Regions from separate parts of the Agrobacterium sp. NPDC089420 genome, predicted to be linked through region 1. Evidence: predicted binding sites of a transcription regulator. Region 1 holds the regulator's gene; the other holds the start of a gene.

Region 1 (8,044 bases):
GGCGGCAACCCGTGTGGCTTTGACCGCCAGACCGAAACTGACCCCGCAAGAGCTGAGTACCGTCGCCCGGCAGATGACGGCAGCCCTGAAAGATGCGGAACCGGGGGTCTTCACCTGCGCCAAGGACATATGGTGCGTGGCGCGCGCCGGCAGCGGCGAATGGATCGTCGTTCTGGAGGATGGCCGGTTTGCCGGAAAGGCCTGCGACATCGCCGATATCGTCGTCGTTTCGCGCAGAACCTCGTTTTCGCAATGCCGCTCGGGCGCACTGCTGCTCAACCGCGATATTCTGCGGCGCATCGGTTCGGTGGAAATGAGTTTCGCCGGCAGTGAACAGCCCGCCGTGGTCGGACGGCTGCGCGCCGCTATAGCGGGGGTGGACAGGCCTTGGAGCGAACACCGCTATTACGACTGGAAGAGCGGTAGTTTCGAGCACGATGTTCCCGAAAACATCCGGCAGCTGCTGGCGACGTCGCAGTGACGACCGCCAGTGCTGGGTCTCAGGCCTTGAGACGCAGATCCGCGGTCAGTTCGCCAATGCCGCCTATTTCTTCTTCATGGGCGGCATCGCGCCAGATCTCCCGCAATCCGGCCTCATACCATTCGCGCATGGCGGGCAGGGCGAGCAGCCGGTCGCAATAGGCCTTCGCATCCGGTGAAAGATCGGCGCCATAGGTCTGGAAACGGAATGCGACCGGGCAGAAGAAGGCGTCGACCGCGGTGAATTTCTGGCCGGCAAGGTAGGGGCCGCCGAATTGCCTCAGGCCTTCGCTCCACAGCGCGTCGATGCGCCTGATATCGGCGGCAAGTCCGGCATCGCCGGCCTTCGGCTTGACCCGAATACCGACCGACATGGGATAGAGATTGCGCAGCGAGGAAAAGCCGGCATGCATTTCGCTCGCAGCCGACCGCGACCATGCCCGCGCCTGTTTGTCGCTTGCCCAGACGCCCTGATGCCTTTCGGCAAGATATTCGGCGATCGACAGCGATTCCCATATCGTCACGCCCTCATCGACAAGGCATGGCACCTTGCCCGTTGGCGAAAAGCTGGAGAAGGAAACGCCTTCGCCGAACGGAACGAGCTTCTCATCGAAGGCGATACCGAGCGTGCGCATCAAGACCCAGGGCCGCAGCGACCAGGAGGAATAGTTCTTGTTGGCGATATAAAGATCGTACATGGCTTGTCTCCCGGATATCACGCTTATTTCTATACATGTCGAAGCGCTGCGGAATATCGAAAATAATCCATGGCACCCATAAGCGCCTTTGATGAGTGGCGGCGGGTCACGCGATGAGGATGTCGCCGTTCAGTGACGATGTCGCGTTAAGTCCATCCCACGGGCGAAACACCCCGCTACGTTATCGAAACTCCATGCAGATGAGGCACGGGGCGCAACAGGCCGGGCCAAAGCCGCAATATCATATGAAGACCGGAGCCGATGATCAGCGGAACGGAATGCAGCTGCTCCCGGGACGAATGTGTCGGCCCGGAATCGACATAGTCAGCCGAAGTGCAGAATTGCCGCCATCCTCAATGGAGGTCTCCTCACCGGGGCGATGTTCGCGCCGAGACGATGGCGGCCATTAGCGATCAATGGTAACGGCGGATCAGCCCCACCAGCTTGCCCTGGATCTTCACCCGGTCCGGCCCGAAGATGCGGGTCTCATAGGCGGGGTTGGCTGCCTCCAGTGCAATGGAGGCGCCCTTGCGGCGGAAGCGTTTCAGCGTCGCCTCCTCGTCATCCACCAGCGCCACGACGATATCGCCGGGATTGGCAATGTTGCCATTGCGGATAATGACGGTGTCGCCATCGAAAATGCCGGCCTCGATCATCGAATCGCCCTTGACCTCAAGAGCGTAATGTTCGCCGGAACCCAGCATGTCCACAGGCACGGCAACGTCATGCGTATTGTTCTGAATGGCGGAAATCGGCACGCCTGCGGCAATGCGGCCCATGACCGGCACGGTGACCGCCCCGCCGAGATCGTTGGCAGGCGCCTTGGGGGCGGGTGCCGGTTCCGGCGCCTTCGGTTTGCCGAGGCTGCCTTCGATGACGCTCGGCGAAAAACCGCGTTGCGGCCTCGCACCCGGCGCGTAGGCCTCCGGCAGCTTGATGACTTCCAGCGCCCGCGCCCTGTTAGGTAGCCGGCGAATGAAGCCGCGCTCCTCGAGGGCCGTGATCAGCCGGTGGATGCCGGATTTGGAGGCAAGGTCGAGTGCGTCCTTCATTTCATCGAAGGAGGGCGGCACGCCGGACTCTTTCATTCTTTCATGAATGAAGAGAAGCAATTCCTGCTGTTTGCGCGTGAGCATGAGGAAAACACCCTTGAGAATCGTCGTTGAGGTCGCGAAACAAATACAGAACGAACACTATATGTTCCATATGTGTTCCGCAATCCCCTAAAATTTCGTGAAGGTTCCATCTCAGATCGTGATTTCATCGGCGAAGCGGCGGAACGAAGATTTGCCGTATCTTGAAGGATAGATCGTGAACGAAAAACCACCGGCCGGGGCGTTAGCCGATGGTCTCCGGTTCTGCTGCAGGCGAGGTCAGTAGATCGTCAGGGCGGGGATGAAGCTGACGGCGATAAGCAGCAGCATTGCCATGGCAAAGAACGGCCACAACTCCCTGGTCGTCGCGCCGAGCGGCGCTCTGGCGATGGAGGACGAGATGAAGAGCGTGGTGCCGATCGGCGGCGTATAAAGCCCGATGCCGAGATTGATGACCATCATCATGCCGAGCTGCACCCGGTCGAGCCCGATCATGTCCGCCAGCGGCACGAAGATCGGTCCGAGCAGCAGGATCGACGGCGGCAGATCGAGCGGCATGCCGATGATCAGCATCAGGATGTTCATCATGAGAATGATCAGGATCGGGTTCGAGATGTTTTCCGCCACCCAGGTGGCGAAATGCTGGGGCGCCTGATCGAAGGTGAGGACCCAGCCCACCGCGGCGCTGCCCATGATCACCAGCATGACGACGCCGGTTGCCGAACCCGCCTCGACGAAATTGTCGCAGAAACGTTTCCACGTCAGGTCGCGGTAAAAGACGATGCTGAGCACGAGCGAATAAACGACCGAAAGAACGGCCACCTCCGTGGGCGTCGCAAAGCCGAAGCGCAGGCCGAGGATGATGAGTATCGGCAGAAGGATCGCCGGCAGGCTGCGAAATGCCAGAACCGCCAGATCGCGCTTGCGGATGCGTTCATCGCTGACCGCATAACCGCGGCGCACGGCAATCGCCCAGCAGACGATGATGAAGCCGACGGCCATCAGCAGGCCGGGCAAGATTCCGGCAATGAACAGATTGGCGATGCTGACGCCGCTCACCAGCGAATAGAGGATCATCGGGATAGAGGGCGGAATGAGCACGTCGATAACGGCCGAGGTGGCATTGTTCGCCGCGCAGAGAGGCGCGGGATAACCCTGGCGTTTCTGCCATGGAATGAGCACCGAACCCAGTGCGCTGGCATTGGCGACCGCAGAGCCGGAGACGCCGCCAAACACCACCGAAGAGATGACAGTGGTGGAAAGCGGGCCGCCGCGCCAGCGCTGCATGGCTTTGGAGGCGAGTTCCAAAAGCTGGGTTCCGAGTTTGCCGCCCAGCATCAGCGTGCCGGCCAGCATGAAGAACGGCAGCGCCAGCATGGGGAAGGACTGTGTCTGGTCATAGACCTGCTGCGCCACGATGGAAAGCGGCACATAACCGTTCCACAGCACGGCGACGCCTGCCGAAATGATCAGCGCGTAACCGACGGGAACCGCCAGCATCATGAGAATGCAAAATGCAATGATCATCACGATGGTCATAGGGGCATCTCCTCGGTTGCGCCGTGCGGGCGCGCGTGCCAGCCGCCGGACAGAATGCGCAGGCTGGCGGTTGCGGTGGTGATCGAGACCAGTGCCGCGCCGAAGGCGATGGAGTAATAACCGATGCTGTTGGGCAATTGCAGAACCGGGCTTATTTCAGCGCCGGCGATCTCGGCGACGACCAGCGCCTGCTGCGCCAGAACGATGAAACTCGCGACCGTCACGAGATTGGCGAACAGCAGAACGCCGACCTTGCCGCGGTCGTCGAACTTGTCATAGATCCATTCCACCGCCATATGCGCGCCGTTCTGCGCCGCGAGCGTGATGCCGGCGACGATGAACCAGGGAAACAGCATGGTCGGCAGCTCTTCCGCGAAATCCAGACCGCCGGATGTCGAGACGTAACGCACGATGACATTCGTGGTCATGATGGTCGTGAGCAGAATGCCGGACGCCACGATGATGACGCGGCAGAGGATGGCGATGAAACCGTCAACGCGATTGGCGGCGGACAAGGCTCCTTCGAGCATTGGCGCATCTCCTGAAAACTGAAACCGTATGAATGCCGGCGTGAGTGAGGCTCCCGCCGATCCTGTGGTGGGCGCGAGACGACGCCGCCCGGGGCGGAAGCCGGCCGGCGTCGCGATCGTCAGCCCTTGGCAGCTTTTTCCAGCTCCGCGACGAAATCGCCGAAGGGCTTCTGTTTCCATGTCTCCAGCACCTGCGCCGTCGCCTTCGCAAAAGCGGCGTGGTCGATGTCTTCGGCCACCTCGATGGCACTGTTGGCCTTGAAGGCCGCGAGCGATGCGCTGGCCTTTTCAGCGGAAAGTTGGCGCTGCAGCGCGCCGGCTTCCTTGGCAGCCGCCTTCACGGCCTCGAAATCCTTGCCCAGCCGCCCTTCGGCGAATTTGGACATCAGGAACGGGGTCGATTCCCATTTATGGGCGGTGAGGCTGATGTATTGGTTGACCTCGTAAAGCTTGGAGCTTTCGATGTTGACCAGCGGGTTTTCCTGCCCGTCCACGACGCCCTGCTGGAGGGCGATATAAAGTTCGCCAAAGGCGATCTGAACCGTTGCCGCGTCCAGCGCCTTGAAAATATCCATGGTCATCGGATCGGCGGGCGTGCGGATTTTCAGGCCGGCGACGTCCTGCGGTCTGGTGATGGCGCGTTTGGAGTTGGAGACATGGCGGATGCCGTTATCCCACCAGTCGAGCGGCACGATGCCGACCTTCTGGAAGCGCGCATCGAGCGATGCGCCGACGTCGCCGTCCAGCACCTTGATCGCCTGATCGGCATTGCCGAACAGGAAGGGCAGGCCGAGCGCCGCCAGTTCCGGCACGACGCTCGAAACCGGACCCTGGCTGTTGGCGGTGAAATCGAGCGCGCCGGTGCGCAGGCTGGTCAGCATGGCGGCATCGCTGCCGAGCGTTTCCGAACCGGCGACATTGATCGCCACGCGGCCTTCGGTTTTCTGGGCGACCAGTTCGGCGAATTTCGCCGCGGCCAAAGTCCGCGGATTGCCGGGCGCCGCGCCGTGGCCGAGCGTCAGCGTCGTGGCGGCGCGGGCGTTGCGCGGTGTTGTCAGGACGGCGGGTGCCGCCAATACAAAGCCGGCGCCGGTTAGAAACATGCGCCTGTTGATGGAAATAGTCATTTTGTCCTCCCTTGATTTAAACATCCTCGGCTTTACCCGAACAGGCGGATAACGCGCTGCACTCCCAGGAAACGGCCGGCTCCCCCCGGCTGATTCTGCGCGATGTCCAAGCCTCAGCCTTTAGACCGAACCGCGCGGTACTTCAAAACTTTCATTCTCCAGCCAGCCTCTGACGCGCCCGACGATCATCGCCGTCGAGATGCCGTAACGGTCATGCAGGGTCGGCAGCGCGCCCGCGTCCAGAAAGGCGTCGGGCAAGGCGATCTGTCTGAGGCGCGGCGTCCTGCCGCCTTTCATCAGCGCCATCGCCACCGCTTCCCCGAGACCGCCGATCTCGCTGTGGTTTTCCGCCACGATCACCAGGCGATCCGCCCTGTCGACCTCCGCGAAGATCGAAGCGGTGTCGAGCGGCTTGATGGTGGGGGAATGCAGGACGGCGCAGCCGACCCCCTCCTTCTCAAGCAGGGCAGCCGCCTCCAGAACTCGCATCGTCAAGATGCCGGAGGAAATGAACAGGACCTGCGCGCCGTCACGGATAAGCTGGGCTTTTCCAAGTTCGAAGCGATAGCCGTATTCTTCGAGCACCACCGGCACCTGGCCGCGCAGCAGCCGCATATAGACCGGGCCGTGATAATCGGTGATCGCCGGCACCGCGCCTTCTATGTCGGTCGCATCGCAGGGATCGATGATCGTCATATTGGGCAGCGCGCGAAAAATCGCCAGATCGTCGGTCGCCTGATGGCTGGGGCCGTAACCCGTCGTCAGGCCGGGCAGGGCGCAGACGATCTTGACCGGCAGGTTTTCCTCGGCAATCGCCATGGCGATGAAATCATAGGCGCGGCGGGCGGCGAAAACCGCATAGGTGGTCGCGAAGGGCACGAAGCCCTCACGCGCCAGACCGGCCGCAGTGCTCATTAACAGCTGTTCGGCCATGCCCATTTGATAAAAGCGCTCGGGAAAGGCTTTGGCGAAAACATGCAGGTCGGTATATTTGCCGAGATCCGCCGTCAGGCCGACAATGTCCTTACGCTCCTTCGCCAATTGCACCAGAGCGTGGCCAAAGGGCGCGGGGCGCGTCGGCTGACCTTCGGCGGCAATGGATGCGATCATCGCCGATGTGGTGAGACGCTTCTGCGGCGCTGCGCTCATTGCGGCCGTCCTTCTTCAAGGGCGTCGAGCGCCAGTTTCCATTCATGCGGCTCCACGCGGATGAAATGGGTGATTTCCCGGTTTTCAAGGAAGGGAACGCCACGGCCCATTCTGGTATCGAAGACGATCGCACGCGGCCTGTCATCGCCAAGTGACATGGCGATATCGAAGGCATCGCGAATCCTGTCGATATCGTTGCCGTCGACGCGCTGCACGTGCCAGCCGAAGGCGGCGAATTTGGCATCCACGGGTTCCGACGACAGCATCTCGCGGGACGGGCCGTCAGCCTGCTGATTGTTGAAATCCACGAGATTGATGAGATTGCCGAGCCTGTGATGGCACGCGCCCATGGCCGCTTCCCAGGTCGAGCCTTCGCCCAGTTCGCCATCCGACATCAGATTGATGATGAACCGGTCGGAATTCTTGCGCTTGAGGCCGAGCGCCATGCCGACGGCGATGCCAAGCCCGTGGCCGAGCGACCCGCCGGTAATTTCCATGCCCGGCGTATAGGAGGCCATGCCGGACATCGGCAGGCGCGAGCCATCGCAGCCGTAGGTTTCCAGCTCGTCCTCGGGAATAACGTCCGCCTCGATCAGGGCGGCGTAAAGCGCGATGGCATAATGGCCGATGGAGAGCAGAAACCGGTCGCGGCCTTGCCATTGCGGATCGTCCGCCCGGTAACGCATGGCGTGAAACCACGCCACCGCCAGAACATCGGCAATGCCGAGCGCCTGCCCGACATAACCCTGTCCCTGCACCTCACCCATCAAAAGGGCGTTGCGCCGGATACGCCAGGCGCGATGCGCAAGCGATACGTTGGGCAAGGCCGCTTCCGTTACGGTATCTGCATTATACGCCTTGGCCATTTTTCCTCCTCCCGGTCAGAAAAATCGAAGCCGGTTTGCCGGCCTCGAAAAGGTCTTTCTCAGTGAATGAGCATGCCGCCATTCACATCGACGACCGCGCCGGTGACGTAGGAGGAAAGGTCCGAGGCAAGGAAAAGATAGATATTGGCAACATCGACGGCATCGCCGAGACGGTTGAGCGGTATTCCCTTGAGAATGTCGCGGCGCATGTCGTCGGTCAGCTTGCCGCCGGTTATGTCGGTCTGGATCAGGCCGGGGGTGACGGAGTTGACGCGAATGCCGTCCGGGCCGAATTCGCGCGCCATCGCCTTTGCCAGACCGAGAACACCGGCCTTGGCCGCCGAATAATGCGGCCCGCCGAAAATGCCGCCGCCGCGCTGGGCTGAGACCGACGACATGCAGGCAATCGAGCCGCCGCCATTGGCGCGCATATTGGGAATGAAGGCCTGGCTGAAATTCAAGACACCCGTCATGTTCACATCGACGATGCGCTGCCAGTCCGTGGCCGTAATATCGAGCGTCTTCACCGGCTGGGTAATGCCGGCATTGTTGATGAGGATA
Region 2 (8,044 bases), on a different contig from region 1:
CGACCGCCGGCGCATGGCCGATGGCGACGAAGACGCCGTCGATCGGCATGTCGCTGATCGCGCCCGTCTTGGTGTCGCGCAATTTCACGCCGGAGACGGAAGGCGGCATTGGCGGCTTTGCCGGCGCGCCGGTGATTTCGGCGACTTCCGTGTTCCAGAGAATCTTGACGTTTTCCTTGGCAAACAGCCGTTCCTGCAGGATTTTTTCCGAACGGAAGCTGTCGCGGCGGTGCACGACGGTGACCGATTTGGCGATATGGGCGAGATAAAGTGCCTCTTCCACGGCGGAGTTGCCGCCGCCGACCACGATCACATCCTTGTTGCGATAGAAGAAACCGTCGCAGGTGGCGCAGGCGGAAACGCCGAAGCCCTGGAAATGTTGCTCGCTTTCGATGCCCAGCCACTTGGCCTTGGCGCCGGTGGCGATGATCAGCGTGTCGGCCGTCCAGACCTGGCCGGAATCGGTCCTGACCACGAAAGGCCGTGCATTGGTTTCAACTTCGGTGACGAGGTCGCTGACGATTTCCGCACCCACATGGGTCGCCTGCTTCAGCATCTGGTCCATCAGCCAGGGACCCTGGATCGGATCGGCAAAGCCCGGATAGTTCTCGACGTCGGTGGTGATCATCAGCTGGCCACCCTGTTCCATGCCGGCGATCAGCACGGGTTTCAGCATTGCGCGGGCTGCGTAGATCGCCGCCGTATAGCCGGCGGGACCAGAGCCTATAATCAATACCTTGGTGTGGCGGGCAGACATGGAAATATTCCTTCTCAATAGCGGGGTCTTCGGTCGGGGGCCTTCCAGCCGCTGGATGGCGGACGGGCCACAACCCCTTCATTGCCCGGTATTTAAGGTTGTCTAGTGTCTTTATTCAAGGGCAGCCTTGCGTTACCAACAAGGCAGTTGTGGATGTGTGCGCAATTTTGTGACCCATCGGCGGCATATTGTTGCGAATCCCGTGCCGAATAGTACAAGGAACTTCTACGGCTTAACGAGGAACCTCTCCGTGACCAGCGTCGAACTCGATGCCATCGATCTGAAAATACTGCGCGAATTGCAGCGCGACGGGCGCATGACCAATGTGGAACTGGCCGAAAGGGTCGGTATTTCCGCTCCGCCGTGCCTGAGGCGCGTCCGCAAGCTGGAAGAGGCGGGTGTGATCGAGGGGTATCACGCCATGTTGAACGCGCCCAAGCTCGGTTTCGACCTCGTCGCCTTCTGCATGGTCGGTTTGAAACGCCAGTCGGACAGCAATCTGAAGGCCTTCGCAGCGGCGACGGCCGGCTGGTCGCTGGTGCGGCAGGCCTGGATGGTATCGGGCGAAAGCGATTTCCTGCTGCATTGCGTCGCCAGAAACCTCACCGAGTTTCAGGATTTCGTCATCGAGGTTCTGACGGCGGATGAAAATGTCGATACGGTGCGTACGATGCTGACCATCCGCCAGGTCAAGCGCGTCGGCCTGGTGGAAATCTGACCCGGGTTTCGTCGCCGCCTCAATCCGATCAAATGTGACGCGGTTTAGCCACGCCTTAGCGCGTCATAGACTTCGCCGAGACTTGCCGCCTCTTTTTCCAGCGGAAATGCGCTGCGTACATGCGCAAGTCCGGCACGCGCATGGGTTTTGGCCAGGGCAGGATCGGCAAGATAGATCTTTATCGCATCTCTGAGCGATGCATAGTCGCCTGCCGCGACCACCATGCCGGTCTCGCCCTTGACGATCATCTCTTCGTAAGCGCCGGCAGTGCTGGCGACGACAGCCGTTTCCGAGGCCATGGCCTCAAGCGGGGTCAGGCCGAAGCCTTCGTTGCGCGACGGCGCGACGTAAAGCGTCAGCCGCCGATACCAGGGTTTGATGTCATCGACTTCGCCCTGAAACACGATACGGTCGGCAAGGCCGGCGGCGGCGACATCGGCCTTCAGCGCGTCACCAAAGGCCTTGTGTTCCGCCGTGACGCGGCCGGAAACCACGGCCGTCCATTGCGGGTGGTGGGGCAGAAGCTCGATCATGGCGCGCACGAAGAGATCGGTGCCCTTCTGGTGGCGCACCCGGCCAAAGCAGCCGATCAGATATTGGCCCGGCAGGCCCGTCGTGGCGATGGTATCCTCGGGGCCGCTCGCCGGGTGAAACAGGTCGGTATCGACGCCATGCATGACGACGCGATGGGGGACCTCCAGAAACGAGCCGGAGCGGGTGCTGGTTGCCACCACCGCATCCATCCTCGAAATCAGAAAACGGGTATAGGCGGAATGCCGCCGTTGCGCGGCCGAGGTGAAGAGCAGCTTCACCTTCATGCGCAGCACGTCGCGCATGAGAATGCCCGGCAACATTTCCAGATTGCGGCGGGCATGCCAGATGCGCGGGCCGCCGAGCGGGCCGTTCTGCCAGAGGCGCCACAGATCGCGCAAACGCCCATGCGGCAGATGCGGCGGCAGGCCGGGGCCGATGACCGCCACCTTCTGCCCCAGCCGGTTCTGCACCGGAATGAGCTGAACGATGGTGGAGGTGACGCCGGAGAGCCTGCGCTTGAAGTTCGGCGCAAGCACCTGCACATCTTTCAGACTGACGTGGGACAAGATGGGCTTCCGTCTCTGCGGCTGGATGGGCGGTTCTATGGGGCAGCGCAATGCGCCCGCTTGGGGGGCGCATTGCTGGCAAGGGCAATCAGCCCCACTGTACCGCGAGAATCTCGTAACCCTTGGCGCCGCCCGGGGCGTTGACTTCGATGCTGTCGCCGACTTCCTTGCCGATGAGGGCGCGGGCAATGGGCGAAGAAATGGAAATGCGGCCGGCCTTCACATCGGCTTCCTGGTCACCGACGATCTGATAGGTCTTTTCCTCGTCGCTGTCTTCGTCCACCAGCTTGACGGTGGCGCCGAACTTGATCTTGGAACCGGACATCTTGGACAGATCGATGACTTCGGCGCGCGCCGTCAGATCTTCCAGTTCGGTGATGCGGCCTTCGTTATGGCTCTGGGCTTCCTTGGCAGCATGGTATTCGGCGTTTTCCGAAAGGTCGCCATGGGCGCGCGCTTCGGCAATCGCCTCGATGATACGGGGGCGTTCCTCCTGCTGGCGCCAACGCAGCTCCTCCTGCAGCTTGACGAATCCACCCTGAGTCATCGGTACTTTTTCTACCATTTTTTTATCCTTCGCATTCCGGTCGCTTTACTTGCAGACACAAAAAGAAACAGGTTCCGGAGAGGAACTCCGGAACCATGCCAAAATCATAACTGAGCCGACTATATCAGAAGACGACAGCGAAATGCCAGCAAATTTGAGGGCGGCGTATTTTCATATATATTCATGGGCTTAACCAAGGCGATTGACATTTTTCAATGGAACATATAGTGAACATAATCATGAAGAAGTCAATCAGGCAACGGCTGGCCATTCTCTCCGATGCGGCGAAATACGATGCGTCCTGTGCGTCGAGCGGCACGGTGAAACGTAACTCCGCGGCGTCAGGCGGTCTGGGCTCCACGGAAGGGTCGGGCATCTGCCATGCCTATGCGCCGGACGGGCGCTGCATCTCGCTGCTGAAAATCCTGCTCACCAATTTCTGCATCTATGATTGCGCCTATTGCATCAACCGCTCTTCCAGCAATGTCGAACGGGCGCGCTTCACGCCGGAAGAAGTGGTGTGGCTGACGCTGGAATTTTATCGGCGCAACTATATTGAGGGGCTGTTTTTGTCTTCCGGCATCATCCGCTCCTCCGATCACACGATGGAGGAGATGGTGCGGGTGGCGCGGGAGTTGCGCGTTACGCATGGTTTTCGGGGTTATATCCACCTGAAATCCATTCCCGAAGCCTCGCCCAAGCTCATAGAGGAGGCGGGGCTTTATGCGGACCGTCTGTCGATCAACATCGAATTGCCGACCGATAGCGGCATCGGCCGTTTCGCGCCGGAAAAGCAGCCCGCCAATATTCGCCGCTCCATGGCCGATATCCGCCTGAAGATCGAGGAGGCGGGGGAGCCGACCGTGCGGACGCGCCGGACCAGGCGCTTTGCGCCCGCCGGACAGAGCACGCAGATGATCGTTGGCGCAGATGGTGCGAATGACAGCACCATCCTCTCCACCAGCGCCCGGCTTTACGGCAGTTATGGCCTGCGGCGCGTCTATTATTCGGCCTTCAGCCCCATTCCGGATTCCTCGAAAAACCTGCCGCTGATCAAGCCGCCTTTGATGCGTGAACACAGGCTTTATCAGGCGGATTGGCTTTATCGGTTTTACGGTTTCGACATTGGCGAGATAACCGCGATCGGCGGGGATGGCATGCTCGATCTCGATATCGATCCGAAGTTGGCCTGGGCACTGAAACATCGCGAGCGTTTCCCGGTGGATGTCAATGTGGCGGATCGGGAAATGCTGCTGCGGGTGCCGGGCTTCGGCACAAAGACGGTCGCTTCCATCCTGTCGTCGCGGCGCTTCCGCCGGTTGCGGCTCGAGGACATCGCCCGCTTCGGCGTGTCCCTGAAGAAAGTGAAAGCCTTTGTTGTGGCGGAGGGCTGGACACCCGGCAAGCTGACCGAACGGCCGGATCTGCGGGCGATGTTTGCCCCGCAGCCCGAGCAATTGTCGCTGTTGTGATGTATGGCCCGGTTCTCGAAGGGCGGGGTGATTTCGGTGAGTGGCGCGATGCCGCGCGCTCGGCGCTTGCCGCCGGCATTCCGCCCGAGGCAATTGACTGGCGGTTGCGCGACGACGGAGCCGGGCTTCTGGACTGCGCCGGCGAACCCTTGCCGGTTGCGGCGGCGCAGGCTGCCCGGGTTTCCGTTCCTGCCGCTTTCGTGGCGCTGGCGCAGGCTGTGATCTGTCACGGCGACAGGGGGCGTTTCGCGCTGCTTTACCGGCTGTTGTGGCGGCTGGGGCAGGATCGTGCCCTGCTGCAATTCAAGTCCGATGCGGATGTTTCGCAGGCACGGCTGCTTGAAAAATCCGTTCGTCGCGATTGTCACAAGATGACGGCCTTCGTCCGCTTCAAGGAATTGCTATTGCCGCAGGGGCAAGGCGGGCGACGGCGCTTTGTCGCCTGGTTCGAGCCGGATCATTTCATCGTCGAGCGCACGGCGTCGTTTTTCCAGCGGCGATTCACCGACATGGACTGGTTGATCGCGACACCGAAAGGGTCCGCGCAATGGGACGGAAACGTGTTGCAGACGGCGCGGGAGGCGGCGGTCAAACCCGATCTGAAGGATGAAACGGACGATCTGTGGCGGACCTATTATGCCAATATTTTCAACCCGGCACGTCTGAAGATCAAGGCGATGACGGCGGAGATGCCGAAGAAATACTGGAAGAACCTGCCGGAAGCGGAGCTCATTCCCGGCCTCGTTCTCGGCGCGGAAGCACGGGTGCTCGACATGGCGGCCAGGCAGGCAAGCCAGCCGCAGCCGTTTCACCATCGTTTGCAGGCCGTGGCGGCCGCGGCGCGGGAAGTCCCGCCGCCGACGCCGACCGACGGGCTTTCGTCATTGAAGCGGCAGGCTGACCAATGCACGCGATGTCCCTTGCATTGCCGGGCGACGCAGACGGTTTTTGGCGAGGGGCCGGAAAAAGCGGATGTCATGATCGTTGGCGAACAGCCCGGTGATCAAGAGGATCTTGCCGGAAAACCCTTTATCGGTCCCGCAGGCCGGCTGTTTGACCGGGCGCTTGGCGAGGCGGGTGTGGATCGCGGTCGGCTTTACGTCACCAATGCCGTCAAGCATTTCAAATATGAGACACGTGGCAAGCGGCGCATCCACCAGCGGCCGGATGCGGGTGAGGTGCAGCAATGCCGCTGGTGGCTCAATCAGGAAATCGCACTGGTCCAACCGAAACTCATCGTCGCCATGGGGGCGACGGCGCTTTATGCGCTGACCGGCGGCAAGGAAAAAATCACCACGCTCCGGGGGCGTCCTCTTCCCATGCGGGACGGGCGGACGCTTTTTGTCACGGTGCATCCATCCTATCTGCTGCGCCTGCCGGATGCGCCGGCGAAAGAGGCGGAAATTCGTCAATTCGAAAAGGACATCGGTTTTATAAAACTATTCGAATAAATTTCATTTCGAATGTGTGTATTATAGAATATTTTCATTTTACTTTTTGTGCGGTCAATTTGAAATTTGCGCGCTCTATCTTTATTGAAAATTTATATTTATTATTATAATTGACTCTGTTGTATTTATTTATTGTGCGGACATATTATGTTGGGTGAGCTCGATCTTGCAACAGTCATACTGATGCAAAAGTGTTCTTATATCGTCGGTTTGCTGAGCTTTATCTATTTGAAAATCACGAATCGCGGCTTGCGCGGTCCGTCGGTTCTTGCTGCGGGTTTTGCGGCCATGACGATCGGCTCCACGCTGGCGGGTTATGGCGAATGGGGAATAGTGTCGCCGGCCCTGTGGCAGTTCGGCAGCGTCGTGTTTGGTATTGCCGGCTATGCGCTGATCTGGCTCGGCCTGAAAACCCTCAGCGACGAACGGTCGCCAGGCGGGCGAACCGTATTTTTTGTCGGTATGGTCACGCTTGCGGCGATTGTGCTTGCGCAGCAGGTTGCGGACAACAATGCCTATCGCGCTGCCTTGTTCAACAGCTGCGCGGCTCTGGCCTATCTTGCCGGTGCGGCAGGGCTTCTAGCCGGTTGGCGTCGGGAGCCGCTGCTGTCGCGCCTGGCGCTCGCTGCGATCACCGGCGTTTCCGGCCTGATTTCGCTTTCGGTGATGAAGAGCATGCTTTTCCCCGCATATGCCACCATCAATCTGGTCAATGCGTTTTTCTTCATCATCATGCTGAACTTCGCGATCGCCCTTTTCGTGATGATGCTGGTGGCTGAGCGCTCCGAACGGAAACTGCTGGTTCTTGCCAATACCGATCCGCTGACCGGCGTCAAAAACCGGCGCTTCTTCTTCCAGACCATGCCGGCAACGCCCGATCCCGCCGATGCGGCCATGTTGCTGGATATCGATCATTTCAAGTCGATCAATGACCGTTTCGGCCACGCCGTCGGTGACAGCGTCCTTCAGGAAGTGGCGAAACGTATCGGCGGCAGCATACGCGGCGGCGATATATTGGCGCGTTACGGCGGCGAGGAATTCATCATCTTCCTGCCGGGCGCCGGGGTGCAGAAGGCCTGCATGATCGGAGAGCGCATCCGTGATGCGGTTGCGGTCACCGAGGTCGATTGTGGCGGTCTGCGCGTCGGTGTGACGATCAGTATCGGCGTCGCGGCGACCGGCGACCGCCGTTGCGATCTCCAGACCCTGGCGGAAATGGCGGATCGCGCGCTTTACCGCGCCAAAACCGAAGGCCGCAACTGCGTTCGCGAGGCGCTGGCGGCCTAGGCCGTGAACTCATAAACGGATGGCGGTTGAAGCGTTGATGTTTCATCCTTCCGAACATTGTACAGTGCATCGTCGAGACGCGCGTTCGGTCTCAAACCGCTACATCGGCGTCCTCGCGTATCTGCCGGCGCAGTTTTCGGCAGGCTGGATGACCCAGACATTGTCTTTTGAGAAGACGATGGCTCCGGACCGTTTGGCTTCCGATGGGCTGGCCGGGATCAGCAGCTTCGAGTTCTTGTAGAAGAGGATTTCGGGTTCGGATTTTTCCTTGCCGGTCCAGATGTCATCCCGGATCTGGAGCTTGTTTCTGTCCGAATTGAAGACGATGAAGGTGTCGCCCTCGACGATCCCGACACTTGCCTTCTGGACGTACACGTTCGAGTCGATCTGCTTGTCGGCCCGCAGGAACGATAGATCCTCGTCCTTCACGGTTCCTTTCGCGGACAGCTGGAACAGCTTCTCCATAACGGTGTTCATCCGGGTTTGCGACATGGCTGGTTGGCAAGCGTGTGCATTGCCTGGAAAGAGCACCAGAACAAGAAGTATCCAGAGTCTGTTCGTCACTCGAATGTCCCTTATGCATCGACGATGGGCTGTTTTATTTACAACATCTGTTCGTTCAGCTTGGAAGAGCTTTCAGTATTACGCCACGCAAAACGCCGCGGGCATGGCAACCCGCGGCGTTTCGTTTTCAGTCAGCACATGATGGTGC

Evidence for each region. The regulator LexA, encoded in region 1, represses DNA repair genes until DNA is damaged. The targets are predictions, from matches to a motif close to TGTTCNNNNTGTGTTCNG.
Region 2: ACI2KA_RS02170 (putative DNA modification/repair radical SAM protein) is a predicted target of LexA. The motif match lies at 3,339-3,356, and genes of this name have one in related genera.

What each region holds. Positions count from the first base shown of each region.
Region 1 covers NZ_JBJDMY010000005.1:8,041-16,084, reverse strand. The annotation lists gene ACI2KA_RS09010 (ComEC/Rec2 family competence protein) at 1-481, shown strand, start outside; gene ACI2KA_RS09005 (glutathione S-transferase family protein) at 501-1,178, opposite strand; gene lexA (transcriptional repressor LexA) at 1,592-2,314, opposite strand; gene ACI2KA_RS08995 (TRAP transporter large permease subunit) at 2,552-3,811, opposite strand; gene ACI2KA_RS08990 (TRAP transporter small permease) at 3,808-4,341, opposite strand; gene ACI2KA_RS08985 (TRAP transporter substrate-binding protein) at 4,461-5,468, opposite strand; gene ACI2KA_RS08980 (transketolase family protein) at 5,589-6,617, opposite strand; gene ACI2KA_RS08975 (transketolase) at 6,614-7,483, opposite strand; gene ACI2KA_RS08970 (SDR family NAD(P)-dependent oxidoreductase) at 7,543-8,044, opposite strand, start outside.
Region 2 covers NZ_JBJDMY010000001.1:439,745-447,788, reverse strand. The annotation lists gene trxB (thioredoxin-disulfide reductase) at 1-757, opposite strand, end outside; gene ACI2KA_RS02185 (Lrp/AsnC family transcriptional regulator) at 1,008-1,475, shown strand; gene ACI2KA_RS02180 (glycosyltransferase family 4 protein) at 1,520-2,575, opposite strand; gene greA (transcription elongation factor GreA) at 2,664-3,140, opposite strand; gene ACI2KA_RS02170 (putative DNA modification/repair radical SAM protein) at 3,362-4,594, shown strand; gene ACI2KA_RS02165 (UdgX family uracil-DNA binding protein) at 4,594-6,045, shown strand; gene ACI2KA_RS02160 (GGDEF domain-containing protein) at 6,193-7,332, shown strand; gene ACI2KA_RS02155 (hypothetical protein) at 7,432-7,896, opposite strand.